DNA from 3 places in the Kocuria rhizosphaerae genome. Region 3 is predicted to be linked to each of the others. Evidence: riboswitches for the same ligand, from Rfam matches in the RefSeq annotation. Region 3 holds a riboswitch; each other region holds the start of a gene.
The links. A riboswitch is a leader RNA that binds a small molecule or an ion and turns the genes downstream of it on or off. The one in region 3 is predicted to bind thiamine pyrophosphate.

Region 1 (9,665 bases), on a different contig from region 3:
TCACGGCCTACGGCGTCCTGGGCCGGGGGCTCGACGACGGCGCCCGCACCGCGATCCTGGCCGGAGGGACCGTGCTGGCGCTCATCCTGCTCCTCGCCCCGGCCGTGCTGCGCCGGCCCTGGGGCTGGTCCCTGGGGTGGGTGCTGCAGGTGCTGTTCGTGGCCACGGGCATCGTGCTGCCGGCCATGTACTTCGTCGGCGCCCTGTGCCTCCTCGCCTGGTGGTACGCCGTGCGCACCGGGGGCAGGCTGGACCGGGAGAACGCGGCCCGGGACGCCGCCCAGGCGCGGTGGGAGCGGGAGCACCCGGACGGATAGGCTGGTCTCCGACCCCTGACCCGCACCTCGGAAGGATTCCCATGACCACGGAACGCACCCTCGTCCTCGTCAAGCCCGACGGCGTGGCCCGCGGCCTCACCGGCCAGGTCCTCGCCCGGATCGAGGCGAAGGGGTACCGGCTCGTCGAGCTGCGCCTGCTCCACGCCGAGCGGGCCCAGCTCGAGCAGCACTACGCGGAGCACCAGGGCAAGCCGTTCTTCGAGCCGCTCCTGGAGTTCATGCTCAGCGGCCCGCTGGTCGCGGCCGTCGTCGAGGGCGACCGCGTGATCGAGGGGTTCCGGTCACTGGCCGGGGCGACCGAGCCGACCACGGCGGCACCGGGCACCATCCGGGGCGACCTCGGCCGCGACTGGGGCCTGGCGGTGCAGCAGAACCTCGTGCACGGCTCCGACTCCCCGGAGTCCGCCGAGTGCGAGATCGGCATCTGGTTCGGCTGACCACGGCGGACCCCCGCCGGAGCCGGCCCGGACCGTGAACGGCCGGGAGCATCGTCCCGGCACGTCCGGCACGGTCAGGGGCGCGTCCTCCGCGGAGGACGCGCCCCTGACACGTGGTTCGGTCGCTGCGACGGCCGACCGGGCGGACCACCGCGGAAGAAGGTCCGGCCTCGATGATCAGGCCGGGAAGATCAGGCCGGGAAGATCACCCCGGCGAAACGGATGAGCACGGTCCCGAAGATCACCACCAGCAGCGCCGCTGTCACGAACCAGACCCACGGCTGCGCGCCGCGGCGCAGCGCCTCCGGCGCCGGGATCACCCCGGTGTGCAGGTTGTGGGCCGTGGTGTGGGCGAACAGGACGGTCTGGACGATCCACACGAGCATGCAGTACAGGCACAGGGCGTTGATGTCGAAGGTGGTCTGCCACCACAGCCACAGCACGAAGAACCAGCCCAGGGACACGCCGGCCTGCAGGACCCACCAGTACCAGCGGGCGAAGCGCGCCCCGGCGAGGACCGCCAGAGCGACGGCGGCCATGACCGCGTAGGCGACGATGCCGATGAACGGATTGGGGAAGCCGAAGGCCTCGGCCTCCGGTGTGCGCATCACGGTGCCGCAGGACAGCCACGTCGCGAAGTCGCAGCTGGTCTTGTGCCCCGTGTCCAGGAAGAGCTGGACCCGTTCGTAGACCAGAACGGCGGCGCCGGCGAAGCCCAGCACGGCGCTGACGAGGGCCACGAGCCCCCAGCGCCGGTGCGTGCGGGCGTCGTCGTGGCCCAGGTCGGTGGAGTCGTCGAGGACGGTCGGAGTCGGAGTCACACGCCGATCCTACTGGGACGGCTCCGTCCGTCCGGGCGCCCCGACGTGGGCCGCGGTCCGGGCGGCGGGACGGCCAATCCGGGACGGAGCCGGACGACTGTGAGATACTGGCCACGGTCGAGCCCGTCCGTACACGGGACCTCGGCCCAGTCGGACTTCGACCCCCGGTCGGCAGGACCCGCGGCTCTCATCGGATTGAGCGCGTCCGCCGTCGGCCCAAGACCGTTGCCCAGGGCAACGGCTCGGAGCACCGGACTGGCTCGTGGCCGTCCCCGCCCGTTCGCGTGGCGTGCGGGACGCGGCGAGCACGCACAGGACTTCTGGCCGCCGCGTGGACCCCACCGGCGACACGCCGACCAAGCCGCCGCGGGGACCGGGTACGGACGGCGTACCGCGGCAGGAGCACAAGCCGTATATGGATGCCGAACAGGTGAACCAGGACGGGGCGCAGGACGCCCTGGACGCTGGTCAGCAGAACACATCGACCGCGACCCCGGAGCAGGCCCCCGCGGAGGGAACAGCGCAGGAGACCGCCGTTCCGGCGGGCGAGCCGGACGAAGCCGGCGACGACCGGGCGCCGGAGGGGCAGCAGGCGGGCGAGACCCCCGCTCGGTCGGTGCCCTCCGATCCTTCCGTGGTGTCGGAGGCCGTCGGGCCGTCCGTGGCTCCGGAAGCCGCCGAGCTCCCCGAGGACCCCGTGCCGACGGAGGATCCCGAGCCCGAGGTGCCCGCGGAGGGTCCCGGGTCCGACGAGACCACCGGGCACTCCCGGACCCCCGACGGGCCCGAGGCGGCTGGCTCCCCCCAGGGTCTCGACGGGCCCGAGGCGGCTGGCTCCCCCGAAGGTCCCGACGGGCCCGGGACCCCCGGAGCCTCCGCCTCGGGCGACATCTCGGGGACGGACACTCTGGACGTGGCCCCGGGATCGGCGGTGCCCGGGGACGAGACCCCCGGGGCGGTGGCCGCGGAGGCCACGCCGCCGCACCACCCCGCGCCCGGCACTCCCGGGGGAGAGGACGCCGCAGAGGGCGTCGAACCCGCCGGCGAGGACGAGGACCGCGGCCCGGAGACGGCCGCCGGCCCCGAGGCACCGGCCGCCGGCGAACCGACCACGGGCGGGCACCCCCACGAGGGGTCCGCGCAGAGCGGGCCCGAGCACGACGTCCCGGCCGACGCGCCGCAGGGGAGCGCCCAGGTCGACGCGCCGCAGGGAAGCGCGCAGGTCGATGCTCCGCGGGAGACCCGGGGCGTCCCGCAGGGCGAGGCGGGAGACGACGGTGCGGACGAGGAGGAGCCCCTCTCGGCCCTGTCCTCGGCGGTCACCGCGACGTCCATCATGTTCCACGCCCCGGACCTCGACCAGCTGCGGGAGGCGGCCCAGCAGCGCGCCGCGCGCCGCAAGGAGGCCCGGCGCCGCCAGCAGGAGGAGAACGCCTCGGCGGAGGACCAGGCCGAGGGCGTCGACGAGGAGACCGCGGAGGCCACCGACGAGGGCGCGGGCCGCGAGTCGGGCGGCGGCGTCACCAGCCGGCGCCGCCGGCGCAGGCGCCGCGGTGACACCGACATGGAGCTCGTGGGCGGCAGCGACGACGACCCGCCCAACACGGTGACCCGTGTCCGCGCCCCGCGGGGCGCGGACACCGCCACCGTCGACGAGGTCGTCGCCGTCAAGGGCTCGACCCGCCTCGAGGCGAAGAAGCAGCGCCGGCGCGAGTCCCGTCAGACGGGCCGCCGCCGCCAGGTCATCACCGAGGCCGAGTTCCTCGCCCGCCGCGAGTCCGTGGAGCGGCAGATGCTCGTGCGCCAGACCGAGAACAGGATCCAGATCGGCGTCCTCGAGGACGGCGTGCTGGCCGAGCACTTCGTCTCGCACACGCAGCAGGACTCCCTGATCGGCAACGTCTACGTCGGCAAGGTGCAGAACGTGCTGCCGTCCATGGAGGCGGCGTTCGTCGACATCGGACGCGGCCGCAACGCCGTGCTCTACGCCGGAGAGGTCAACTGGGACGCCTCCCGGGTCGAGGGGGGCCCCCGCCGGATCGAGAACGCGCTCAAGTCCGGGGACTCCGTCCTCGTGCAGGTCACCAAGGACCCGGTGGGGCACAAGGGCGCCCGGCTCACGAGCCAGATCTCCCTCCCGGGCCGCTACCTCGTCTACGTGCCGGGCGGGTCCATGACCGGGATCTCCCGGAAGCTGCCCGACGTCGAGCGCGCCCGGCTGAAGAAGATCCTCAAGGACCGGTTGCCGGACGGTGCGGGCGTGATCGTGCGCACGGCCGCGGAGGGAGCCTCCGAGCAGGAGCTCACCCACGACATCAACCGGCTGCGCGCGCAGTGGGAGCAGATCCAGGAACGGTCCGGGTCCACGAAGACCCTGGCGCCGGAGATGCTCTACGCCGAGCCGGACCTGACGATCAAGACCGTCCGGGACGTCTTCAACGAGGACTTCACCACCATGGTGGTCCAGGGCGACGAGGCCTGGGACAACATCGAGGCCTACGTCACCTACGTCGCCCCGGACCTGCTCGACCGCCTCAGGAAGTGGGAGGAGGACGAGGACCTGTTCGTCAGCTACCGGGTGGAGGAGCAGATCCAGAAGGCCCTCGACCGAAAGGTCTTCCTGCCCTCGGGCGGCTCGCTGGTCATCGACCGCACCGAGGCCATGACGGTCGTCGACGTCAACACCGGCAAGTTCACGGGCTCCGGCGGCAACCTCGAGGAGACGGTCACCAAGAACAACCTCGAGGCGGCCGAGGAGATCGTGCGGCAGCTGCGCCTGCGGGACATCGGCGGCATCATCGTCATCGACTTCATCGACATGGTGCTCGAGTCCAACCGCGACCTCGTGCTGCGCCGCCTCGTGGAGTGCCTGGGCCGGGACCGGACCAAGCACCAGGTCGCGGAGGTGACCTCGCTCGGGCTGGTCCAGATGACCCGCAAGCGGATGGGCACCGGCCTGCTCGAGGTCTTCTCCGAGCCCTGCGAGCACTGCGCCGGGCGCGGCGTCGTGGTCCACGACCACCCGCTCGAGGGCCGGGGCGGCGGTGGCGGCGGGGAGACCCGCGAGCAGCGGCAGAACCGCACCGAGCGCAAGCGCGGCCGCCGCGGCGGGCAGGCGGAGCAGGCGCCCGCCCGGCACGAGTCGCCGGCTCGCGAGCCCGACCCGGCCGAGAGGGCGAAGGCAGAGGCCGCTCGCACCGCGTTCGCGACGATCGCTGCCGCGACGCACCACGAGCCGCAGGCCGAGGAGGCCCGTCCGCAGGCCGAGGAGGCCCCCGCCGCCGAGGCGCGGCCCGAGGGGGCCGGGCGGTCGAGGAAGAAGCGGCGCGGCAAGCGCAGCCGCAACCGGGGCCAGAACGTCGAGGCCACGGCGGTCGAGGGCGCGGCGGTCGAGGGCGCGGCGCCGGACCAGCAGCGGCGACAGGAGCCGGCCGAGGAGCGGGCCCGGGCCGGTGAGGACAGCGGCGAACCGGCGGCCGAGGGCTCCCGCCTGACCATCAAGGGCGAGGTCATCGAGCTCCCGCAGGGCCAGGCCGAGGAGACCGAGGTGGCTCCCCGGCTGAGCCTGGACTCGCTCGCCCAGGCCTTCGGGCAACCGGGAGCGCACGCCGAACCCGCCGAGGAGACGGAGGGCGCGCGGCCGGCGGGGGCCGAGGAGACCGCCGGGCACGGCGCGGTCCAGCCGGCCCCGGCGGCCCAGCCGACCCCTGTGGCCCAGCAGGCCGAGCCGTCCCCGCCGGCCGAGCCGGCGCGTGCGCGGCGGCGCTCGCGCCGGGCGTCGGCCCCGGCCGGCACCGCCGGGCAGGCGGAGGTGACCGCAGGCCGGGCGGCAGCGGCCGAGGGCGCCCGCCACGAGGCGGGTCCCGCGGCGCGGCGCCCGGAGGACGCCCCGGAGCGCTCGGCGCCGACCGTGGTCGGCGTGGGCGTCAAGGCCGCCGACCTCACGAGCGGTCGGCCCACCGGCCAGGGCTGAGCGGCCCCCGCGCGCGAGAACGGAGGACCCCGGCCACCCGGCCGGGGTCCTCCGTCGTCTCCGTCCGTCATGCGGACCACCGGTCTGCCGGTGCGCTCGGGCGGCGCGTAGCGTTGGACGTACCACACGCGTGCAGGCCGAAGGTCCCGGCCGCCGGGCCGGACGAGGCCTCCCGTCCACAGGGGGCACCACCATGACCAGTGCAGAGACCGTCATCGCCGCCGGCACCGAGCTCTTCCGCGACAGGGACCCCTCGGCCGTGGACCGGTGGTGGGCGGAGGACTTCCGGCAGCACTCACCGCTCGCGCCGGACGGGCGCGAGGGCCTGCGCGACCTCGTCCAGCACCTGCCCGAGGATTTCCGCGTGGAGATCGTCCGCGTGCTGGACGACCGGGACCTGGTCGCGGTCCACGCCGTCTACGAGGGCCTCGGTCCCGGACCCGTCGTCGGCTTCGACGTGTTCAGGGTGGCCGGCGGGCGGATCGCGGAGCACTGGGACGTCATGGCACCGTTGCGCCACGGCCCCCGCGGCACCCGTCCCCAGGTCGACGGGCCCGTGGAGGTCACGGACCGCGAGCGCACGCGCGACAACAAGACGCTCGCCGCCGAGTGGGTCGAGACCGCCCTCATCGGCCACGAGCCCGGGATGGTCCAGGACCACGTGGCCTTCGACGGCGTCGAGGACCACGCCGCGGGCGGCGATCGCTGCCTCTACCGTCGGCTCCACCGGGTCGTCGGCGAGGGCAACTTCGTGCTGACCGTGTGCGAGGGCGTCGCGGCGAGCGACCGCGGCCGGACCGTGGCCTGCTACGACCTCTGGCGCCTGGAGGACGGACGGATCGCGGAGCACTGGGCGGTCGTCCAGCCGGAGCCGGAGGAGATGGCCCACGGCAACGGCATGCTGTGACCCTGCGCCCGGCTCCGCCGGACCGCTAGACTGACAGGACCTGTGACACGGGGTGCCGCCCGATCGGCTGAGAACACACCCGTTGAACCTGATCTAGTCAGCACTAGCGAAGGGATGTCGCTCTTGCGCGATGCCGCACCTCCGTCCGCCCACCGCCCGGAGCCCGCCGCCGAGGCCCGGCCGGACCCGGCGCTCGCCCGGGACGCCGCCGCGGCCCTGGCCGAGCTTCGCGCCGCGGCGCCCCTGGTCCAGTGCATCACCAACGCCGTGGTCACCAACTTCACGGCCAACGTCCTGCTCGCCGTGGGCGCGTCCCCCGCCATGACCGACATCCAGGGCGAGGGCGGGGTCTTCGCGCAGATCGCCGACGGCCTGCTGGTCAACACGGGCACCCCCACCGCCGAGCAGCGCGGTGCCGCGTACGAGGCCGTCGCCGCGCGCGAGCGCGCCGGACGCCCCTGGGTCCTGGACCCCGTGGCCGTGGGCGTGCTCCCGGTCCGGACCGCGCTGGCCCGGGACCTTCTCGCGTTCCGGCCCGCGGTCGTGCGGGGCAACGCCTCCGAGGTCATCGGCCTGGCCGGCGGTACCGGGGGACGCGGCACGGACGCGACCCACGGGGTGGACGCCGCCCGGGAGGCCGCCGCCGAGCTGTCCGCCGCCACGGGCTGCGCGGTGGCCGTCTCCGGGCCGGTGGACCTCGTGCGCGCCCCGGACGGCACCGTGGTGCGCGTCCCGCACGGCACACCCCTGCTGACGCGCGTGACGGGCGGCGGCTGCGCCCTGGGCGCCCTGATGGCGGCGTTCACCGCCGTGCGCGAGGACCCGGCCGCCGCCGCGGTGGCCGCCAGCACCGTCTACGCGCTCGCGGCCGAGGACGCCGCGGCGAAGTCCGCCGGTCCGGGCTCCTTCGCCGTGGCCCTCCTGGACCGGCTGCACGGAATCACCCCGGAGCAGGTCGCCGCCCGCGCCGGGCTCGTGCGCGAGGACGGTGCCCGGTGAGCCCCCGTCTCGACCCCGCCGCCCTCCTCCTGCACCTCGTGACCGACTCCGCGCTCAGCGCACCCCGGACGGTCCCCGAGGTCGTGGCGGCCGCCGTGGCAGGGGGCGCCACGATGGTCCAGGTGCGGGAGAAGGACGCCCCCGCACGCGAGCTCGTGGCCCTTCTCGTGGCCGTCGCCGAGCGCGTGGGGCGCCTGGTCCCGGTGCTCGTGGACGACCGCGTGGACGTCTACCTCGCCGCCCGCGCGGCCGGCGCCCCCGTGGCGGGGGTGCACGTGGGCCAGACGGACCTGCCGGCCGGGCTGGCGCGCGAGGTCTGCGGACCCGGCGCCGTGCTGGGCCTCAGCGCCGCCACGGCCGAGGAGCTCGACGCCGCGGCGGCGCTGCCGCCGGGCACCGTCGACTACCTCGGAGTCGGCGCCGTGCACGCGACGCGCACCAAGCCCGACCACCCGCCCGCGCTGGGGGTGGCGGGCTTCGCCGCCGCCGCGTCCCGGGCCGCTCTGCCCTGCCTGGCGATCGGCGGGGTCCGGGTGGAAGACGCCCCCGCCCTGCGCGCCGTCGGCGCGGCGGGTCTCGCCGTCGTCTCCGGGATCTGCGCCGACCCCGACCCCGCGGCCGCCGCCGCCCGATACGTCCGTGCGTTCGGACGCCCCCTCCCGGAAGGAGCCCTCTCATGAGTGCCCGTGTCCCCCGAGTCCTCGCCGTGGCCGGCACCGACCCGACCGGCGGAGCCGGCCAGCACGCCGACCTGAAGTCGATCGCCGCGATGGGCGGCTACGGCATGAGTGCCGTGACGGCCGTCGTCGTCCAGAACACCGTGGGCGTGCGGTCCATCCACGTCCCGCCGGTGGAGTTCCTCACCGCCCAGCTCGAGGCGGTCTCCGACGACGTGCAGATCGACGCCGTGAAGATCGGGATGCTCGGCTCCGTGCCCGTCATCGAGACGGTGACCCGCTGGCTCGAGGCGCACCGTCCGCCGGTCGTCGTGCTGGACCCCGTCATGGTCGCGACCACGGGCGGGCGCCTGCTCGAGCCCGAGGCCGAGGACGCCCTGCGCGGGATGCTCGGCCTCGCCGACCTCATCACTCCCAACCTGCTCGAACTCGCCGTCCTGGCCGGGCGCGGCACGGCGTCGTCGTGGGAGGAGGCCCTGGCCCAGGGCCACGACGTGGCGCGGGCGCACGGGACGCTCGTGCTCGTCAAGGGCGGGCACCTCACCGGGGACCGGACGCCGGACGCCCTCGTGGGCCCGCACGCCCCGGAGCCCCTCGTGGCCTTCGACGGCCCCCGCGTGCCCACGGACAACTCGCACGGCACCGGCTGCTCCCTGTCCTCCGCCCTGGCGACCCTCCAGGCGCGGCACGGGGACTGGGCGCGCAGCCTCGGGATCGCCCGGGACTGGCTGCGCGGGGCGCTCGAGCACTCGGGGGAGCTGGCCGTGGGGCACGGCAGCGGTCCGGTGCACCACTTCCACCACGTCCAGGACGCCCTCGAGTCGTGGGGCACGGGGCCGGCCCGGTTCAGCGACGAGCTGTGGGAGGCCTCGGCGGCCGTGCGGCGCGAGATCGAGGAGCTCGAGTTCGTCCGCCACCTCGGCGACGGCCGGCTCGACGCCGAGCGGTTCCTCGCCTACCTCGACCAGGACCTGCAGTACCTGGACGGCTACAGCCGGGCGCTGGCGATCCTCGCGGCCAAGGCCCCCGACGAGGAGCAGCGGCTGTTCTTCGCGGCGGGCGCGCTGGCCTGCACCGAGACGGAGGCCCAGCTGCACCGGGCCCGGCTCCAGCACGCGGACCCGGCCCCCGAGGGGACCGGTCCGGTCCGCGGCACGCCGGGGGAGGTGACCCGCCGCTACACGACGTTCCTGCTCGCGGCCACGGCGGCGGAGCCGTACCCGGTGGGCCTGGCCGCGGTCCTGCCGTGCTACTGGGTGTACGCCGAGGTCGGCCGGCACCTGCTGGCGGCGGCCGCGGACGGGGAGGACCACCCCTACGCCGACTGGCTCGCCACCTACGCCGACGAGGGGTTCCAGGAAGCCACCCGCACCGCCCGGCGCCTCCTCGACGACGCCGCCCGGCACGCCGGACCGGCGCTCCTGGAGCGGATGCGGGAGGTCTTCCTGGAGGCCTGCGCACTGGAGCGCGACTTCTTCGCCGCGCCGGGCCCGGCGGGTCGGTTGGCGGGCAT
Region 2 (9,665 bases), on a different contig from region 3:
CCACTCGCGCGCGTCCCCGGTGGGGTCCTCCGGGACACCTGTCTCCATCGCGGCGAGGCACTCCCGCCACGCCTGCGCGAACATCGCGTCGATGATCGCATTGCGGGAGTCGAAGTGGGTGTACAGGGACGGGGCCTGCATACCGACCTCGCGCGCGACCTCGCGCAGCGTGAACCCGGACAGGCCGTGCTCCCGGGCCAGCGCCCAGGCGGTCTCCAGGATCCTGCCGCGCACCAGCTCACGACGTTCGGTCTTCCAATGTCCAGTAGGATTGCCTAACATAATTAGGAGTATGGACCCCGCCGGAGCCTGGAGCAACCGGGACGACGGCACCCGGGTCCGGTTCCGGGTGTGGGGAGGTGCGGGTCCGTCGGGGGACGGGTGCTCGGGCACGCAGGGCCGCGGTGGTGCGACGGCGGTGTACCACAACGTGGACAAGGCTCTCGAGGCGGGGTACGTCCCGGTCGGTGGGTGCGAGCCCGGCATGGGCTACCACTACGTCGACTTCGCGAACTTCGAATCGACGGACCCGCTCGTGCCGGCCGCGCTGCTCTACGCCCCGAGCGGCAACGGGAAGCTTCGCCTCGCGGGGGTCGAGTGGTTCGCGGTCGACGCGGACCAGGACCTGACCACGGACGACGACAAGCCGAGCATGTTCGGCAAGGAGTTCGACGGCCCGATGCCCGGCCACGCACCGGGCATGCCGATCCACTACGACCTCCACGCCTACATCTGGCAGGGCAACCCCGACGGGGTGCTCGAGACGTGGAACCGGAACATCCGGTGTCCGGCCCACTGACGCAGCGCAACGGCACATGACGCGGCGGCGCCCCGTGTCTCAGAGCACGAGCACCAGGGCGGCGATGACGCCCACGATGACCAGGAAGACGATGCCCCAGGCCTTGAGGTTGTCGGTGTCGTCCTCTTCCTCCTCGGGCGGCCGGGGCGGCGGCCAGCCGCCGGGCCCGGCGGCTGGTCCCTGCCCACCGGGCCACGCGGGTCCCCGGCCGGGCTCCTGACCGGGAGGCCCCGAGGGTGACGCCGGGGGTCCCTCACCCCAGGCCGGAGCGTCGGGGGCTCCCTGCGGGGAGCCGTAGGGGGGCGGAGCGCCGGGCGCCGGGCCCTGCGAGGACGTGTACGGAGGCGCCTGCGGGGAGGTGTCCGGGGGAGGGGTCCCGGCCCCCGGCGTTCCCGCGGCCGGAGGTGTGGCACTCGGCGGCGGGGGCGCCGGCGGCAGGGTCTCGCCGGTGAGCACCGGGCCGTCCTCGCGGTGGCCCTTCTCGGCCTGCGTCAGCAGCGTCACGAACTGTTCGAGCGACTCGGAGCCGTCGTGCTCCCGGGCCAGGAACCGCTCGGCGCGGCGGCGCACCACCCGGTAGACACGCCCGTCGTCGGGGATGCCGAGGTCCCGGGCCGCCCGCGCCACCGTGAGCGGAGGCTGTTCCGGCACGGGGTTGGTGCCCCACTCCAGGAGCCCGGTCAGCACGGGCCGCTCCAGCACCCGGGCCATCGCCGCCCGCGCTCCCGGCACCCGGGTGAGCTCGAGCAGCCCGCTCGGCGGGGCCGAGGGGCAGCCCGGGACGTCACTGGTCAGCTTCGCGGCGCGCTCGAGCCAGAAGGTGTCGCCGAACAGCGTGGCGAGGAGCACGGCCGCCGCGAGCCGGTCGTCGTCGGGCGCCGAGTCCTCGGGGGCGTCCGCCCAGTGCGCACCCAGGGCGCGGCGGGCGGGTTCACCGGCCACCCGCACGCGCAGCTGCGGTTCCTCGGGGCCACGGGCCGTCTCCGCGGGATGCTCCACCGCGTGCCGCACCTTGGGGTCGAGCTCGGGGTCCATGGGTCACCTCTCCGTCGTCGTCCGTGGGTCCATCGTCTCAAACACCACCCCGAAGAGGCGTGGAGCCCGCGTGGCTCAGGCGGGGAGCAGGCTGCGCAGCTGCCCGGCGGCCAGACGCGGCTCGGGGGCGTCCGTGACCGCGCGGACGACGACGACGCCCCTCGCCCCGGCCTCCAGTACCGAGGGCACCCGCTGCTCGTCGATGCCGCCGATCGCGAACCACGGCACGGGGGGCGCGTCCGGATCCGCGGCGAGGCGGGCGCCGGTCAGCTCGGCCACCTCCCGGACGAACTCCAGGCCCGTGGCGGGCCGGCCGGGCTTGGTGGGGGTCTCCCACACCGGACCCGTGCAGAAGTAGTCGACGTCCGGGTCCTCGAGCGCGGCGCGGGCCTGGCCGATGTCGTGGGTGGAGCGCCCGATGAGCACGTCCGGGCCCAGCAGCCGCCGGGCCTGCGCCGGGCTGAGGTCGTGCTGGCCCACGTGGAAGACGTCCGCGCCCACGAGTGCGGCGATGTCGGCGCGGTCGTTGACGGCGAACAGCCCGTCGTACTCCGCGGCCACTCGCCCCAGCAGCTGCAGGGCGGCGATCTCTTCGTCGGCGTCGATGCTCTTGTCCCGCAGCTGGACGATGTCCGTCCCGCCGGCGTAGGCGGCGTGGAGGAACTCCTCGAGGTCGCCGCGGTCCCGGCGGGCGTCCGTGCAGACGTAGAGCCGGGCGCCGAAGAGCCTGTCCGCACGGGTGGTTCTGAGCTCCGACTCGGGAGGTACGGAGGTGTCACGGGTATGCTTGGCCACACGCTGATGATAGATCAGCGGTTCTGCGGGAGCCCCCACGGGGGCTGAGAGGGCGCCCAGCGCCGACCGCCACACCTGATGCGGGTCATGCCGCCGTAGGAAAGGACATCGCCGATGACGTCCGTGCACTCCACCCCCGTCGGGCCGTCCCAGGGCCCCGAGCACGTCCGGGCCGACGTCGCCGTCGTCGGCGCCGGGGTGGTCGGCCTCGCCACCGCGTGGGAGCTGCGCCGCCGCGGCCGCTCGGTGGTCGTGGTGGACCCCGAGCCCGGGTCCGGGGCCAGCCGGGCGGCCGCCGGGATGCTCGCCCCGGTGAGCGAGGTCCAGTACCAGCAGGAGCCGCTCTACCCGCTCATGCTCGCCTCCGCCGCCGAGTACCCCCGGTTCGTGGCCGAGCTCGAGGAGGCCGCCGGCGGCTCCGTGGGGCACCGCGCCACCGAGACCCTGGTCTGCGGCGTGGACGCCGCGGACCGGCAGGCGCTGGCCGATCTCGCCGGCTTCCAGCGGCGGCACGGCATGGCGGTGGAGCAGCTGCCGCTGCGCGCCGCGCGCGCCCTGGAGCCGGCCCTGAGCCCCCGGCTCTCGGCCGCGTTCCGGATTCCTGACGACCACCAGATCGACCCGCGCCGCCTGGTCGCCGGCCTGCTGGCGGCGCTGACCGCGCCCCGGCCGCCGGGGTCCGCCGCGTCACCGGGGGCCCCGGCGCGCGACGGCGGGCCCGCCCGGCTGGTGCACGACCGCGCCGTGGCGGTGCGCCGCAATGCGGACGGAGCCGTCACCGGCGTGCGCCTGGCCGGTGGGGGCATGGTCTCGGCGGCCGGGACGGTGCTGTCGCCGGGCACCGGACTGCAGGACCTCGAGGACCTGCCCGGCTCCTGGAGCCCGCCGCTGCGGCCTGTGCACGGGGACATCCTCCGCACCCGCGTCCCCGCCGGCACGCCCCACCTCCTGGAGCGCACCGTCCGCGGCCTGGTCCACGGCATCCCGGTCTACCTGGTGCCGCGCGAGGACGGGACCGTCGTCGTCGGGGCGACCTCCCGCGAGGACGACCTCCCCGGGCCCAGCGCCGGCGGCGTGTTCCGGCTGCTGCGGGACGCCCAGGCCCTCGTGCCCGGCGTCGCCGACCTCGAGCTCGTGGAGGTCATGGCCCGCGCCCGCCCCGGCACCCCGGACGACATCCCCTACCTCGGCCGCGTGCGGGACCCGGACGGCGCACCCGTGCCGGGTCTCGTGGTCTCCACCGGCTACTTCCGCCACGGGGTGCTGCTCACCCCCCTCGCCGCGCGGCTGGCCGCGCAGCTCGTGCTCGGGGAGGGCGGCCCCGACCCGGCCGCCGACGCCGGGCACCTCGACACCACCGACCCGCACCGCTTCGACCCGGAGGCGCCCACCGGGCATCCCCAGCCGGTCGCTTCCGGGCCCGGAGCCCAGAACAGGAGCACCCCATGACCGCGATCACCCTCAACGGCCGCCCGCAGCAGGTGGCGGGCGGCACGACCGTCGTCGACCTCGTCGCGGAGACCGTCGGCCGCCCCCTGGGCCCCGACGGGACCCCGCAGGACGGCCGCCGGCTGGGCGTGGCCGTGGCCGTGGACGCCGCGGTCGTCCCCCGCAGCCGCTGGGGCCGGACCCCGGTGGCCGAGGGCCAGTCCGTCGAGATCATCACCGCCGTCCAAGGAGGCTGACATGACCGCCCCGCACCCTGAGCCCGACGTCCTCGAGATCGACGGCGTCCGGCTGTCCTCCCGGCTCGTCATGGGCACCGGCGGGCTGAGCTCGCTGCACACCCTCGAGCAGGCGCTCCTCGCCTCCGGGACCGAGCTGACCACCGTGGCCCTGCGCCGCTACGCCCCCGGGCAGGGGGACTCGCTGTTCGCGATGCTCGAGCGCAACGACATCCGGATCCTGCCCAACACCGCCGGCTGCTACACCGCCCGCGACGCGCTGCTGACCGCCGAGCTCGGCCGCGAGGCCCTGGAGACCGACTGGGTCAAGCTGGAGGTCATCGCCGACGAGGACACGCTGCTGCCCGACGTCGTGGAGCTGCTCGACGCCACCGAGCAGCTCGTGGCCCGCGGCTTCAAGGTCTTCGCCTACACCTCCGACGACCCGGCCGTGGCCCGCCGGCTCGAGGACGTGGGCGCGACCGCCGTCATGCCGCTGGGCGCGCCCATCGGCACGGGCCTGGGCATCCTCAACCCGCACAACATCGAGCTCATCGCCTCCCGCGCCTCGGTGCCCGTGGTCCTCGACGCGGGGATCGGCACCGCCTCCGAGGCGGCCCTGGCCATGGAGCTCGGCTGCGACGCCGTGCTGCTCGCCAGCGCCGTGACCCGCGCCCAGGACCCCGTGGCCATGGCCGCCGCGATGCGCCACGCCGTGGCCGCCGGGCGGCTCGCCGCCGGCGCCGGGCGCATCCCGGCCAGGCGCCACGCGCTCGCGTCCTCGCCCATGGCCGGGCGGATCGACACGGACGGCTCCGATGCGGCGGACGCCCCGGACGCCCGGGACGTCCCGCGCGGGGACTGGGCGCCCGTGGGGGAGGGCCGGTGAGCCCGCTGCCCCCGCTCGTCGCGCCCGGCCCCGATCTGACCCGCGAGGAGCTCGAGCGCTATGCCCGCCACCTGACCCTGCCCGGGATCGGCCCCGAGGGCCAGCGGCGGCTCAAGAACGCCCGCGTGCTCGTCGTCGGCGCCGGCGGGCTGGGCTCACCGGCCCTGCAGTACCTGGCCGCCGCCGGGGTGGGGACCATCGGGATCGTCGACGACGACGTCGTGGCCGTCTCGAACCTCCAACGCCAGGTGGTGCACACGACCGCCGACGTCGGCCGGCCCAAGGCCGAGTCCGCCGCCGACGCCGTCGCCGCGCTCAACCCGCTCGTGGACGTCCGCACCCACACCGTCCGGCTGGGCGCGGACAACGCCGTGGAGATCCTCGGCGGCTACGACCTCGTCCTGGACGGCGCCGACAACTTCGCGACCCGCTACGTGGTCAGCGACGCCGCGGCCCTGACCGGCACGCCCTGCGTGTGGGGCTCGATCCTGCGTTTCGAGGGCCAGGTCAGCGTCTTCTGGGCCGGCCACGGACCCACCTACCGGGACCTCTATCCCGAGGCGCCGCCGGACGGTGAAGTCCCCAGCTGCGCCGAGGGCGGGGTCTTCGGCATGCTCCCCGCCACGGTGGGGTCGGTCATGGTCACCGAGGCCGTCAAGCTGATCACCGGCACGGGCGAGCCACTCCTCGGCCGGATCCTGCTGCACGACGCGCTCGCGATGACGTGGCGCGAGATGCGCCTGGCCGCAGACCCGGATGCGGCGCCCGTCACCGCCGTCGTCGAGCCCGAGGCCGTGTGCGCGCTGCCGGGGGCCGGGCCGACGGAGACGCTCAGCGCCCCGGAGCTGGCCCGCCTGCTGGAGCGCCGGGAGCGCGGAGAGGCCTCCTTCGCCCTGGTGGACGTGCGCGAGGACTGGGAGCGGGAGCTCGTGGCCATCCCCGGCGCCCTGGCCGTGCCCCTGCAGGAGCTCCTGGACCGGGGCGCGGACGCCCTGCCCGCGGAGGCCCGCGGTGCGGACCTCGTGCTGCACTGCAAGGCCGGCGCCCGCTCCGCCACCGCGCTGGAGGCCCTCCGGCCGTTCTTCGCCCGGCGGGAGGAGCGCGTCCGGCACCTCGAGGGTGGGGTCCTGGCTTGGGTGGCGCAGGTCGAACCGGACAAGCCCGTCTACTGAGGAGTGTCGCGGTCCTCAACCAGGCCTGACCGGCCGCGCTTCGGCGAGGTCCACCCTTGCCCGGCGGACCGGCCCCGGTGGCATCCCGAGCGCATCAGTGCGGTGACCGGCGGAGGAGGTCGACCGGGCGTCCCCCCGCCGGGGAGCAAGCAGTGTCTGATGCGTCAGGTCGTCCGGGCCGCGGGGACGCGTCGCCGCAGCGCGAGCGGCAGTGTCAGCAGTGAGATCCCTCCGGCGACCAGCAGTGCGGTGCTGAACGAGGTTCCCGCGGCGATCATCCCCACCACGACCGCACCGAGGCCGGTTCCGACGTCGAAGCCGATGTTCCACACCGCGCTGGCCGGGCCGTAGTGCTGCCGTCTGACTTCTTGGAAGGTCACGACCAGGGTGAGGTTCTGCAGGCCGCCGTAGCTGATGCCCACCATCACTGCTCCGACCATCAGCGCCGGGGCCACGGTGGCCTGGGGATCGCCGACCGCCCAGGCGAGCACGGCCATGCCTGCCGTGGTCAGCAGCACCAGCGGCCAGATGAACCTGGACGGTCCGAACCGGTCGGACAGTGCGCCGATCCGCCAGCGTGCGAGGGCGGCCGCCACGCTCATGAGCAGCAATGCCAGGGCGGTCAGTGCGGCACTGCTGCTCATCTGGGCCATGAAGGTGATCAGAGCGCCACCGGCCAGGGTGACGCCGGTCAGCAGTGCCATCGGCCGGAGGAGACACAGGTAGGGCGCCCGCTCATCGCCCATCTCCTTCTCCGGGATGTGGTCCAGCATCCGGGCCAGGCCGATCGCGGGCACGACGGCGACAGCAGGCAGGGCCGCCACGGCGAAGACGACCCAGAAGCCGAGCTGTTCGGCCATCCAGGGTCCCGCCGACAGGAACAGGATCTGCGGTCCCGCGATCGCCAGTCCGTAGGCACCGATCGCCTTCCCGCGACGCTGTGGCTCGACCAGCTCGGCGACCAGGGCGCTGCCGGTCACGGTGAGCACGCCGAAGCCGAGTCCGCGCACCGCGGAGAGCACCAAGGTCGGCCCGAGTGCATCGCTGAGCCCGTGCGCCAGTGCGGGCAGTCCCAGCAGGAGCATGCCCGTGACGAGGACCGGCGCCCAGCCGAAGCGGCGCAGCGCACCGGGGACGAACAGCTGCGTGAGCACGGTGAAGAGCATGAGCACGCCGTTCACCAGCCCCGCGCCGGCGGTGTCGGCGCCGCCGTGCACCGCCCACAACGGCGCAACCGGCAGCAGCGCGGCGTATCCCGAGAAGCCCAGGACCGTCATCGTCAGCAGCAACGGCATCCCCGGCGCCCGCCAGACCGAGTCGTTCACGGCCGGACGAGGTCCGTGACGATGATCCCGGCCTCGCGGCACGCGTCAGCGGTGGCTGCGCTCGCCGCACGGCCTCGTGGCGCTGCGCGTGAGTGCTTGTTGCGGACATCGATGATCGACATGGTGCCGCCAGCCTATGCCCGGCGCGCCTCAGCTCTGTACGTGACCACTGTGGGTTCCGCCCGTGAAGTCGGCCGAGTGCCGGATGACCGGTTCCGAACGGAGGCCTCGACGTCATCTCCGTACCTCTCTCCCTCCTGCCATCCCTCCCTCCTCGAGATGCATGACGGGGGATCTTCGGGACGGGGAGGTCGAACAATGCACTAACAGTGCAGTATGATGCACTTATGGATGAGAGCACGACGGATCTCGCGGCGGCCATCGGCGCCCGGGTGAAACAGGAACGGCAGGTCCGGCGCTGGACGCTGGACCGCTTGGCCGAGGCCGCCGGGGTCAGCCGCCGCATGCTGGTCAACGTGGAGCAGGGTGCGACCAATCCCAGTGTGGGGACCTTGCTGAGGATCAGCGAGGCCCTGGGCATCGGGCTGCCGGCGCTGGTGGAGGCTCCGCGGCCCAGGCCGGTGACGGTCACCCGCCACGGTGAGGGGGCCACCTTGTGGAGCGGGGAGCACGGCGGTCGGGGGATCCTGGTGGCCGGCACGGAATCCCCGGACGTGGTGGAGCTGTGGGACTGGACCCTGGGCCCGGGTGACCGGCACGCCGGCGAGTCGCACACCCCGGGCACCAAGGAGCTGCTCCAGGTCCAGCAGGGCACGATCGCCGTCGAGGTCGCCGACCGGACGATCACTCTCGAGACCGGTGATGCGGTGTCCTTCCCGGGCGATGTCGCCCACGCCTACGCCAATTCGGGCACTGAGCCGGCTCGATTTTCCCTGACCGTATTCGAACCGGGCGTGGGCTCGGGACACCACCAGGAGTTTTCCGATGACTGAACCGAGCACGCTGGAGCGGTTGCTCGAGGGGGCCTGGGTCGAGGCCGAGGTGTTCGCCTTGCGCCCGGACTACCGGGCCGTGCTGCTGGCCGTCGACGGGCTCGTGCCGGGCCCGAGTGATGCGGCCGGTGAGGCGCTGCTGCAGGCGGCCGAAGCGGCCACCGCCCAAGCACTTGCCGACCGGCCGGTGGAGGAGCTGCCGCACGTGGCGGCGTGGCGGGAGGCCTACCGGGCCTTCGGGGCCAAGCCGCAGCGCACCCGCAACAGCCTGGAGGCGCTGCTGCGCCGTGCGGGGAACGGGCTGCCGCGGGTGAACCGGCTGACCGATCTCTACAACGCGGTCTCGGTGCTGCACCGGATCCCGCTGGGCGGGGAGGACCTGGCTGGCTACCGCGGTGCGCCCCGGCTGGTCCGCGCCACCGGTGCCGAGGCCTTCGACACCGTGGCCGGTGGTGCGCCGGTGATCGAGCACCCCGATCCCGGAGAGGTGGTGTGGTGCGACGAGGCCGGGGTGACCTGCCGGCGCTGGAACTGGCGCCAGGGCCGGCGCACGGGACTGCGCGAGGACACCACCACCGCGCTGTTCGTCCTCGACGCGCTGGCGCCCATGACCGATGAGGCGCTGCACGCCGCCGCCGATGAGCTGACCGATCACCTGACCCGGTTCGGCCCCGAGGTGCGCGTGGCCCGCCGGCTGCTCGCCGCCGGCACGACGCCCGAGCATGGAGACTGACATGCCCGCCCACCCCTGGGGGCAGCCCCCCGGTCGCCGGTGCGTGCGCGGGGACAGGTCGTGACCACGCACGCCCGCTCCCGCACCGTGGTGCCCCCCTGGGGGCCGGCTGTGGCGGCGATGCTCTCGGTGCAGCTGGGATCGGCCCTGTCCGTGGGCCTGATGGCCACCGTGGGCCCGGCCGGGACCGCCTGGCTGCGGCTGAGCCTGGGGGCGCTGGTCTTCCTGGTGCTGGCCCGCCCGCCGCTGCGGGATGTCCGGCGCTCTGACGTGCCGGCGCTGCTGGGTCTGGGCGTGACC
Region 3 (9,665 bases):
CGGCGTCCTCCTCGCTCAGCAGCTCCTTGATCTGCGCGAGCTGCCAGTTCCCGCCCAGGAACATGGCGACGTTGCCGGAGGCGACCTCGGAGTTGAGGTCGTCCTCGGAGCCGTAGGAGGAGACCCGCTGCGGCGTGATCCCGCTGTCGACCGTCTCCTGGAGGAAGGTCAGCACGTTGAGCATCGCCTCCCGGTTGGCGCCCTCGCCGAAGACGGGGTTGCCCTCCTCGTCCACGAGCTCGCCGCCCTGGCCCCAGAACATGGGCAGCACGGTCGCCACGATCGTGCCCTCGCCGCGGCCTCCCGGGTACATGAACGCGGTGTGGCCGTCATCGGTCAGCTGCCGGCCGACCTCGAGGGTCTCGTCCCAGGTCTTCGGCGGGGTCGGGACGAGGTCCTTGCGGTAGAACATGACGCGGACGTCGGTGGTGAACTGCATGCCCTTGATCTCGCCCTCGGGGGTCTCCATGATCTCCTGGGCGAAGGGGAAGTAGTCGTCGAGCGCGATCCCGTGCTCCTCCAGGTACGGATCGAGCGGCTGCAGGTGCTCGTAGTACCGCGGCAGCAGGTGGGCGTCGATCTGTGCCACGTCGGGAGCGCGGCCCTGGGACGCCTGGGTCAGGATCCGGGCCATGGCGTCCTGGATGTCCGAGGAGTACGCCGTGAGTTCGATGTCGGCGTCGCGCTCCTCCTCGAAGGACTCGACGCTCTCCTCGAGGTAGGCTCCGACCGCCGAGTTGGGCGAGTCGAAGGTGTACGAGGGGTGCGCCGAGATGTCCAGGGTGTCGCCCCCGCCACCTCCGCCCCCGCAGCCGGTGAGCACGAGCGCCCCCGCCATCAGGCCGGCGGTGTGGGTCTTCTTGAGCAGTTTCACGATCATTCCTCCATGGATGGTTTTCCGTGCATTTCCGGTCCGGAAATCTTTTCGCCGGGAAATGCCTGCGAGCGGGCCCCGCACTCACGCTCAGAATTCGACGTCGAATTCGGTCGAATTCGCACGGGGCGCGACGTCGTGTCCGCGCGGCCGGATATCCGGTGAATTCCGGCCACGCATTTCAGGACGTGATCTGCGTCATATGGGCCACGCTATGGCAAGATATTCGCCCGGTCCAGAGGGCGCGCGCCGCCCTCCGCCCGGACGGCCGGCGGCCGGCGGCGCGGACCACGCCGCGAGCAGCGGCCGGGGTGGATCCGGGTGGTGGTTCATGGACGGCTCCGATCAGGGGTGCGACGTCGAGGTCATCCGCCGGTGCGGACGTCCGCCCGCCCCGCCCGGGTGACCGGGGACACCGTCTGTCCCACGTGGGACACAGAAGGCCCGCCCGGAGACCGGCGACGGTGCGAAGGGGTGATGTGTGACCCACACTACACACATGTCCCACGTGAGCCAAGCCCCTTGTCCCACGATGGACAGATCGGCGTCCGCTTGCTAGCGTCGCCAGCGTGAGCGACGACGTGACGGCCGACGACGGCCCGGCGGACCGGAGCACCCCTGTCGTGCGCCGCGCGACGACGGCGGACGTGGCCGGCCTCGCCGGTGTCAGCCTCAAGACCGTGTCCAGGGTGTTCACGGGAAGCGCGGGCGTCTCCGCCGGGACCCGGCGGAAGGTGCAGGAGGCCGCCCGTGAGCTCGGCTTCCGCCCCAACTACATCGCCCGCGAGCTCCGGTCCGGCGGGATCTCCACGGATGTCGGTTTCGTGATCGGCGACCTGGGCAACCCCTTCTACTCCAAGGTCGCGGCCGGAGTGGAGCGGGTGCTGTCCGACCGCGGGCTGACGATGATCCTGGCCGCCACCGAGGACGAGGCCGGCGAGGAGCCGCGGGTCGTGCGCGCCATGCTGGACCGGGGTGTGCTCGCCCTGCTCCTCGTGCCGATCGCCGACGACCACTCGTACCTGCGGACGGACAACGTGGCCGGGGTGCCGGTGGTCTCCGTGGACCGGCCCCTGAGCCACCTCGCCGGCGACGCCGTCGTGCTGCGCAACGCGGACGGGGCCGCCCGGGCCGTGCGGCTCCTGCTCGACAGCGGCCACCGGAGGATCGCCTTCGTCGGCAGCTCCGCCGGTCTCTACTCGCACGGGGAGCGGCTCAGCGGCTGCCGGCTGGCCCTGGAGGAGCGCGGACTCGTGCCGGACCCGGCCCTCGAGCGGACGGACGCACCCACCGTGGAGACGGCCGAGGCCGCCTGCGAGGAGCTCCTGCGGATGGCCGATCCGCCCTCCGCGATCTTCGCCGCCAACAACCGGGCGGCCGTCGGCGTCTACACGGCGCTCCGCCGACGCGGGTCGGACACGGCCCTGGTCGGCTTCGACGACTTCGACCTCGCCGACGCGCTCGGCATCACCGTGGTCTCGTACGACCCGGTGCGGATGGGGGTCTCGGCCGCACAGCGCGCACTCGCCAGGCTCGCCGAGGGGCGGGAGCCGGAGCCGGTCCGGACCGTCGAGATCTCGACCTCGCTCACCGTCCGCCGATCCCACCTGTCCCTGCCCTGACCCCGGCCCCGCCGAGCGGGCTCCGGCCACCGGGCCCCGCCGCACCGTGCCGGCGGGGCCAGAAAGCGACCCCGACATGCACCTGCTGCGCAACACGGTACGGCCCTACCCCTGGGGCTCCCCCACGGCCATCGCGGACCTCCTCGGACGGGCTCCCGGCGGCGGGCCCGAAGCAGAGCTGTGGATCGGCGCGCATTCGGACTCCCCCTCCGTCGCCGTCCGGCCCGAGGGCGATCCGGTGCCGCTGGACGCCCTCATCGCGGAGGATCCGGTGCACCACCTGGGACGCGCCGTGCACGAGCGCTTCGGCGGGCACCTTCCCTTCCTGGTGAAGGTCCTCGCGGCGGAGTCCGCCCTGTCCCTCCAGGTGCACCCGACGCGGGAGCAGGCCGCCGCGGGCTACGCCGCGGAGAACGCCGCGGGGATCCCCGCCGGCGCCCCCCACCGCAACTACAAGGACGCGAACCACAAGCCGGAGATGATCCTCGCGCTCACCACCTTCGAGGCCCTGTGCGGCTTCCGCCCCCCGGAGGAGTCCTCGGCCGTGTTCGCCGGTCTCGCCGAGCTGCTGCCGGCGGACTCCGAGGAGTCCCTGTTCCTGGCCACGGTCGCCGCCGACCTGCGGTCGGGGGACCGCCCCTCGGCGGTCCGGCAGGAGCGCTCCCCGGGGGCCGGACTGCGCGCGGCCTTCTCCCGGCTCGCCACGGAACGTCGGTCGGCGGGCAGTGCCCTCGCCGCCGTCACCGGGCTCAGCGGCACCGGCGGTTCCGCGCTCGAGCAGGACCTCAGGACGGTGGCCGAGCTGGACGCGGAGCACCCCGGGGACCCGGGCGTGCTGATCGCCCTCCTCCTCAACCGCGTGGCCCTGCGGCCCGGCCAGGCCCTGTACCTGCCCGCCGGCAACATCCACGCCTATCTGCACGGACTCGGGATCGAGGTCATGGCGTCCTCCGACAACGTCCTGCGGGGCGGGCTGACCACCAAGCACGTGGACGTCCCCGAGCTCCTGAAGACCGTGGTCTTCGAGCCCCTGGCGCCTCCGGTGCTGGCGCCGGAGCGCACCGCGCCCGGCCAGGAGCTGTTCCGTCCGCCGTTCGAGGAGTTCCAGCTGCAGCTCCTCCGGCTGGAGCCGGGGACGGCGAACGGGCGGGGCGCCCCCTCCCGGGCGCAGCTCGTCCAGGAGGGACCGGTCGTCGTCCTGGCCGTGACCGGCGACGTCGACGTCCAGGCGGGCCCGGAGCGCCTGACGCTCCCGCGCGGGGAGTCCGTCTTCGTCCCGGCCGCGGAGTCCCCGGTCGTCCTGAGCGCGGGGAGCTCCGACGCCCCCGCCGGCGGCACGCTCGCCGTCGCCGTGACCGTGGCCCGTGGCGCCGCGGCCCCGCCCGGCTCCTCCCCGGGCGTGCCCGGGTAGAGTCCGAGGCCCGGCCGTCCCTCCGACGGCCCGGGAGACGACCGGACAGACAATTCGGAAAGACGACCGGAAAGAGACACCGTGAGCGAGAGCGCCCTGACCCGACGGCACGACCCCGCCCGGCGCGGCTTCGGCAGCGACAACCACGCCGGGGTCCACCCCGAGGTGCTCCGGGCGCTGGCCGCCGCCAACGGCGGCCACGTGGCCGCCTACGGCGCGGACCCGTACACCGAGGCGCTGCAGGACGTGACCCGCCGGCACTTCGGGGAGCGGGCGGAGTGCTGGCCGGTGTTCAACGGGACGGGCGCCAACGTCGTCGCCCTGGCCGCGATGACCGACCGCTGGGACGCCGTGGTCTGCACGGACGGGGCCCACGTGAACGTGGACGAGTGCGGGGCGCCCGAGAAGCTCGCCGGAGCGAAGCTGCTCCCGGTGCCCAGCCCGGACGGGAAGCTGAGCCCCGCCCTGGTCGACCTGCAGGCCCACGGCTTCGGGGTCGAGCACCACGCCCAGCCGCGCGTGGTGACGGTCTCCCAGTCGACGGAGCTCGGCACGGTCTACACCCCCGAGGAGCTGCGGGCGGTCTGCGAGCACGCCCACGGCCTGGGCCTGACCGTCCACCTCGACGGCGCCCGCCTGGCCAACGCCGCGGCGTCCCTGGACGTGCCGCTGCGGGCACTGACCACCGACGCCGGTGTGGACGTGGTCTCGTGGGGCGGGACCAAGAACGGGCTGATGGGCGCCGAGGCCGTCGTCGTGCTGAACCCGGACGCGGTGCGCCAGCCACGGTTCGTGCGGAAGCTCTCGACGCAGCTGGCCTCCAAGACGCGGTTCGTCTCGGCGCAGCTGCTGGCCCTGCACGAGGGCGACCTGTGGCTGGAGTCGGCCCGGCGGGCCAACGCGATGGCCCGCCGGCTCGCCGACGGCGTCGCGGCGGTCCCCGGCGCCCGGCTCACCCAGTCCCCCGACGCCAACGGGGTCTTCGCGGTGCTCCCGGAGGGAACCGCGGCCCGGCTGCAGGAGCGCTGGCCGTTCCACGTGTGGAACCCGGCCACCGGTGAGGTCCGGCTCATGTGCGCCTGGGACACGACCGAGGAGGACGTCGACGGGTTCGTGACGGCGCTGCGGGAGGAGGCCGGCCGGTGAGCGACGGCGCGGCCGTCGTCGTGCGCGCGTGGGACGACGACGACGCGCGGGCCACCCTCGAGGTCTTCCGCCGCGCCGTCCACGGCACGGCCCGCCACGACTACACCCCCGAGCAGCTCGCGGCGTGGGCTCCGGGGGACATGCCTCTCGCGGACTGGGCCGGCCGGCGCCGGGAGGCCGCCACCGTGGTCGCGGAGCTGGCCGGCCGGGTCGTGGGCTTCGGCGACCTCGACCCGGCGGGCCACGTCGGCATGCTCTACGTGGACCCCTCCGCGGCCCGGACGGGGGTGGCCTCGGCCCTGCTGGAGCATCTCGTCGCGCAGGCACACCGGCGCGGCCTCGCCGAGCTGAGCACCCACGCCTCCATCACGGCGCTGCCGTTCTTCGAGCGGCACGGCTTCGTCGTCGTCGAGGAGCGCCGCCCCGTCCGGCGCGGGGTGGCGATGACCAACTTCGCGATGCGGCGGCAGCTCGCCGCACCGGGGGACGGCGCGCGGATCGACACGGCCGACGCCCCGGAGAGGACGAGCGGCGGCCAGGGCATCGCTCGCTGAGCATGGAGCCGGTTCCGGGACGCTGGAAGCATGTCCCGTACGGCTGTGCTCACCGAGGACCGGTGGGACCGGATCCACCCTCTCCCGCCGTCCTCCGAGGGCAAGGGGTGCCGGTCCTTCCACGAGGACCGCCCCCGTGGTGGAGGGCATCCTCTGTCACTGCCGGTGCCGGCCGTCCCCGGACCCGGCCGCAGCGGTTGCGCGGGGACAAGGCCTGCTCCTCCCGCGGCGGCGATCAGGACACCGGCGCGGCAGGGCTCGGTCACGGCCCGGGGTTCTCGGGCTCCGGTGCGGCGGCCTCCGGGGGCGGTGCCCCCGCTCCGCGGGCCTCTGGGAGCCGTGGATGCATCCACGGCTCCCAGCTGCTGTGGCGGTGGAGGTAGAGGCTCGTGAGGACACCGCCGATGATGACGCCGAGGGCAGCGGGAATCAGCAGGGTGTCCACCACAGCGGCGGTCATCGTGGGATAGCCGGCGGTGAAACCGACCCACAGCGCCGCACTTGTCAGGCCCGTGCCCAGGACGGCGGCCGGAAGAATGCCCTTGGACCCGACGGCGAGCTTCCACGACCTGTAGTAGCGCCGGTAGAGGGGGTGCTTTCCGTCCAGGTATGCCTTGGAGATGCGCCGTCTCTCCAGCACGACCTCCATCCAGCCCAGCAGACCACTACAGACGAAGGCCGGGGCCAAGGCGGCAAGGATGACGCCCTCGAAACCCACGATGTCGTAGATCTCGCCCCACGTCGGATGCAGCTGCACCGTCACCCCCACGCTGTATCCCACCAAGAAGGCCCATCCGAGGCCCACCAGTGCGAGCGCGGCGGCCCCGAGCAGGCTCCTGGCCGGAACGGACTGCAGGGCGATGATCCGGGAGAGGATCTCGCGGTGGAGGCTGCGCAGCACCTGCTGGTCGTGCGCCGGTGAGAGCGAGGACTCCTCGCGCACAGAGGCTGCCAGCCTGCGCAGTCGTGTTGCCGCTGTGAGCTGTTCGACAGTGCCGAGCACGGCGAACACCGAGGCGACCGCGGCCGCCAGCGGGACCAGGAAGTCGTCCAGGACCGTCATGGCCCAACAATAGGCGCCGGCGACGTGGACCCGACGAGGAGCCGCGCGTCAGCGGCCGGGTGGTGATGTCCGGACGGCCGACGGCTCCGTCGCCACGGCGGCGTCGGGGTAGGCCGGCGTTGACGCCGACGGCGGGCGAGGGTTCGGCTGCGTCACGGTCGGGTCCCGGTGGATCAGGCCGCCACGCCTGGAGGGGGCAGGGACACCGTCTTCATGGTCAACGAGACATGCCCTGGCCGGAACCGCCGGCCCGGCGCCGGCGGTAGGCGGTCATGTTGGTGCGGTTGGCGCAGCGCTGGCCGCAGAACCGCTTGGAGCGGTTGCGGGACAGATCCAGGAGCACCGCCTCGCAGTCCTCCGCCTCGCAGACCCGCAGCCGGTCGGTCTCGTCGGCGCGGATGACGTCCACGAGGGCGAACGCCGACTCCAGGCGCAGGCGCGTGGCCAGGGGCGCGTCCGAGGGCGAGGCGTGCAGGTGCCAGTCCTTCCCGTCGTGCCGCGCGAGGTGCGGGGCGAGCTCGGCGGTGTCCAGCACGGCGTTGACCGCCTCCGCCAGGGCGTCGCGCTCCAGCCCCCAGACCTGCCGCAGGTCCCGGCGCACCTCGAGCACCTCCGCCAGCTCCTGGTCGTTCCGGTCGAAGCGCCCCGTCCAGCCGTGCTCGTCCAGCAGCTCCCGCAGCCGGTCCCGGGTGGTGAGCTCCTCCTCCCCGGAGCGCGAGGCTCCCGGCCCGGTGTTGACGAGGGCCACGTCGAACTCGAGGACGTCCTCTGTGTCATAGGCAAAATGCACTTGACTACTTATCCTTCCGAGGTCTAGCGTCAGCGGTGTAAACAGTTTAGCCCATTACGCGACGGCAGTCGCGAGCAAGGAGGTCCCCGTGGCCGGCGGTCTCTTCGTCCTCATCCTCATCGCGGTCCTGGCGGGCGTCGGCCGGTTCTCCGTGCCGCCGCGCGAGCGCGTCGCACTGCGCCGGTGGACCCTCCGCGACCTGGGCGCCAACGTGCTGCGGGGGATCACCGTGCTCGGCGAGCACGGCCCCGCCCTTCCCGTCGGCCGGCGCCCGGAACGAGTCCCCGACGAGCAGCCGCGCTGAGCGGGCCGGGCGGGGGGATCCCTCCGGCCCGGGTCGGGGCTATACTCGACCGCAGTGACACGGGGTGCCGGCCCCGGACGAGGCGCCGGCTGAGATGACACCCGTCGAACCTGATCCAGTTCGTACTGGCGAAGGGATGTCATACCGGGGCCCACCGGCGGATCCCGCGTCCTCTCGCCCTGACCCTCAGGGAAGCTCATGCACATCGCAGACCAGACCGTGCTCGTGACCGGCGGTGGCCGGGGGCTCGGCCGCAGCATCGTGGAGTCCTTCGCCGCCCAGGGCGCGAAGGTCGTCGTCAACTACCGGGAGTCGCGGACGGCCGCCGAGGACCTCGCGGCGCAGTACGGCCCCGACCGGGCCGTGGCCCTGCCCGCCGACGTCACCGACGCCGCGCAGGTCGCGGAGCTGCTCGGCGCCGCCGGGGAGCACTTCGGCTCGCCCGTGACCACCGTGGTGAACAACGCGCTGGCGGACTTCTCCTTCAACGGCGACGCCCGCTCCGGGGCCGAGGAGATCCGGTGGGAGGAGTTCGACGCCCAGTTCACCGGCAGCGTCCGGGGCGCGCTCAACACCGTCCAGCAGGCCCTGCCCGGGATGCGGGAGCAGGGCTTCGGCCGGATCGTGAACATCGGCACCAACCTGTTCCAGAACCCGGTGGTCCCCTACCACGACTACACCGCGGCCAAGGCGGCGCTGCTGTCCCTGACCCGCACGCTCGCCAAGGACCTGGGCACGCACAACATCACGGTCAACATGGTCTCCGGCGGACTGCTGCGCACCACCGACGCGAGCTCGGCCACCCCCGACGAGGTCTTCGACTACATCGCCTCCGCCACGCCGCTGGGGCGGGTCACCACCCCGGCGGAGTTCGCCGACGCCCTCCTGTTCTTCGCCTCCCCGTGGGCGCGGGCGGTCACCGGGCAGAACCTGGTGGTCGACGGCGGCCTGGTCCTGGACTGAGCGGGGACGCCGTGACCTCGCCGCGCCGGCTGCACCTCAACGCCTTCCTGTTCGGCGCCGGGCACCACCAGGCGGCCTGGCGCCGCCCGGAGTCCCCGCTCGAGCAGCTCGGGGACATCGCCTACTGGGAGCGCCTCGCCCGCACCGCCGAGCGCGGGCTCTTCGACGCCGTGTTCTTCGCCGACGGGCACAGCGCCGGGGACGTGGCCACCGCGCCCCGCTGGTTCCTGGAGCCCCTCACCGCCCTGTCCGCCATGGCCCGGGCCACGGAGCGGATCGGGCTGGTCAGCACGATCTCGACCACTTTCTGGACGCCGTTCCACGCGGCCCGGATGCTCGCCTCGCTCGACCACATCAGCGGAGGGCGCGCCGGCTGGAACGTGGTGACCTCCATGTTCGACGCCGAGGCGCGCAACCACGGCCTGGCCGGCATGCCGCCGCACGGCGAGCGCTACGCCCGGGCGGCCGAGTTCGTGGACGTGACCCTGCGGCTGTGGGACTCCTGGGCCGACGAGGCGCTGGTCCGCGACCGCGAGGGGCTGCACGCCGACCCGGACCTGGTCCGGGCGGTGGACCACTCGGGCGAGCACTTCCGGGTGGACGGCCCCCTGACCGTGCCCCGCCCGCCCCAGGGGCGACCGGTCCTCTTCCAGGCCGGGGCCTCGGGGCCCGGCCGGGACCTCGCCGCCCGGATCGCGGAGGGCATCTACGCCGTGGCCTACGACCTGCCCAGCGCCCAGGAGTACACCGCGGACCTCCGGCGGCGCGTCGCCGCGGCCGGGCGGGACCCGCGGTCGGTGGCGGTCATGCCCGGCCTGGTCGCCTACGTGGGCTCCACGGAGCGGGAGGCCCTCGCCCGGCAGGCCGAGGTCGACGCCCTCCTGCCCACGGAGCAGTCCCTGGCCCAGCTGAGCACCTTCGTGCAGCAGGACTGCGGC

Region 1: linked by a shared signal. The riboswitch ahead of thiM (hydroxyethylthiazole kinase) and the one ahead of ACH9EU_RS16220 (3-oxoacyl-ACP reductase) in region 3 are both predicted to bind thiamine pyrophosphate.
Region 2: linked by a shared signal. The riboswitch ahead of ACH9EU_RS03860 (FAD-dependent oxidoreductase) and the one ahead of ACH9EU_RS16220 (3-oxoacyl-ACP reductase) in region 3 are both predicted to bind thiamine pyrophosphate.

What each region holds. Positions count from the first base shown of each region.
Region 1 covers NZ_JBISWL010000118.1:5,351-15,015, forward strand. Annotated here, with positions in the region: gene ACH9EU_RS13840 (DUF4233 domain-containing protein) at 1-317, shown strand, start outside; gene ndk (nucleoside-diphosphate kinase) at 359-775, shown strand; gene ACH9EU_RS13850 (vitamin K epoxide reductase family protein) at 967-1,596, opposite strand; gene ACH9EU_RS13855 (Rne/Rng family ribonuclease) at 2,012-5,569, shown strand; gene ACH9EU_RS13860 (nuclear transport factor 2 family protein) at 5,763-6,476, shown strand; TPP riboswitch at 6,515-6,608, shown strand; gene thiM (hydroxyethylthiazole kinase) at 6,600-7,475, shown strand; gene thiE (thiamine phosphate synthase) at 7,472-8,155, shown strand; gene ACH9EU_RS13875 (bifunctional hydroxymethylpyrimidine kinase/phosphomethylpyrimidine kinase) at 8,152-9,665, shown strand, end outside.
Region 2 covers NZ_JBISWL010000032.1:5,389-15,053, reverse strand. Annotated here, with positions in the region: gene ACH9EU_RS03880 (TetR family transcriptional regulator) at 1-282, opposite strand, end outside; gene ACH9EU_RS03875 (hypothetical protein) at 293-799, shown strand; gene ACH9EU_RS03870 (hypothetical protein) at 839-1,834, opposite strand; gene thiE (thiamine phosphate synthase) at 1,910-2,629, opposite strand; TPP riboswitch at 2,645-2,748, shown strand; gene ACH9EU_RS03860 (FAD-dependent oxidoreductase) at 2,744-4,078, shown strand; gene thiS (sulfur carrier protein ThiS) at 4,075-4,314, shown strand; gene ACH9EU_RS03850 (thiazole synthase) at 4,316-5,182, shown strand; gene moeB (molybdopterin-synthase adenylyltransferase MoeB) at 5,179-6,354, shown strand; gene ACH9EU_RS03840 (MFS transporter) at 6,519-7,679, opposite strand; gene ACH9EU_RS03835 (cupin domain-containing protein) at 8,027-8,632, shown strand; gene ACH9EU_RS03830 (phenylalanine--tRNA ligase beta subunit-related protein) at 8,625-9,365, shown strand; gene ACH9EU_RS03825 (EamA family transporter) at 9,486-9,665, shown strand, end outside.
Region 3 covers NZ_JBISWL010000139.1:30,994-40,658, reverse strand. Annotated here, with positions in the region: gene ACH9EU_RS16260 (extracellular solute-binding protein) at 1-874, opposite strand, end outside; gene ACH9EU_RS16255 (substrate-binding domain-containing protein) at 1,444-2,496, shown strand; gene manA (mannose-6-phosphate isomerase, class I) at 2,573-3,907, shown strand; gene ACH9EU_RS16245 (beta-eliminating lyase-related protein) at 3,989-5,053, shown strand; gene ACH9EU_RS16240 (GNAT family N-acetyltransferase) at 5,050-5,607, shown strand; gene ACH9EU_RS16235 (hypothetical protein) at 5,870-6,670, opposite strand; gene ACH9EU_RS16230 (CGNR zinc finger domain-containing protein) at 6,888-7,460, opposite strand; gene ACH9EU_RS16225 (hypothetical protein) at 7,549-7,764, shown strand; TPP riboswitch at 7,815-7,918, shown strand; gene ACH9EU_RS16220 (3-oxoacyl-ACP reductase) at 7,963-8,727, shown strand; gene ACH9EU_RS16215 (NtaA/DmoA family FMN-dependent monooxygenase) at 8,739-9,665, shown strand, end outside.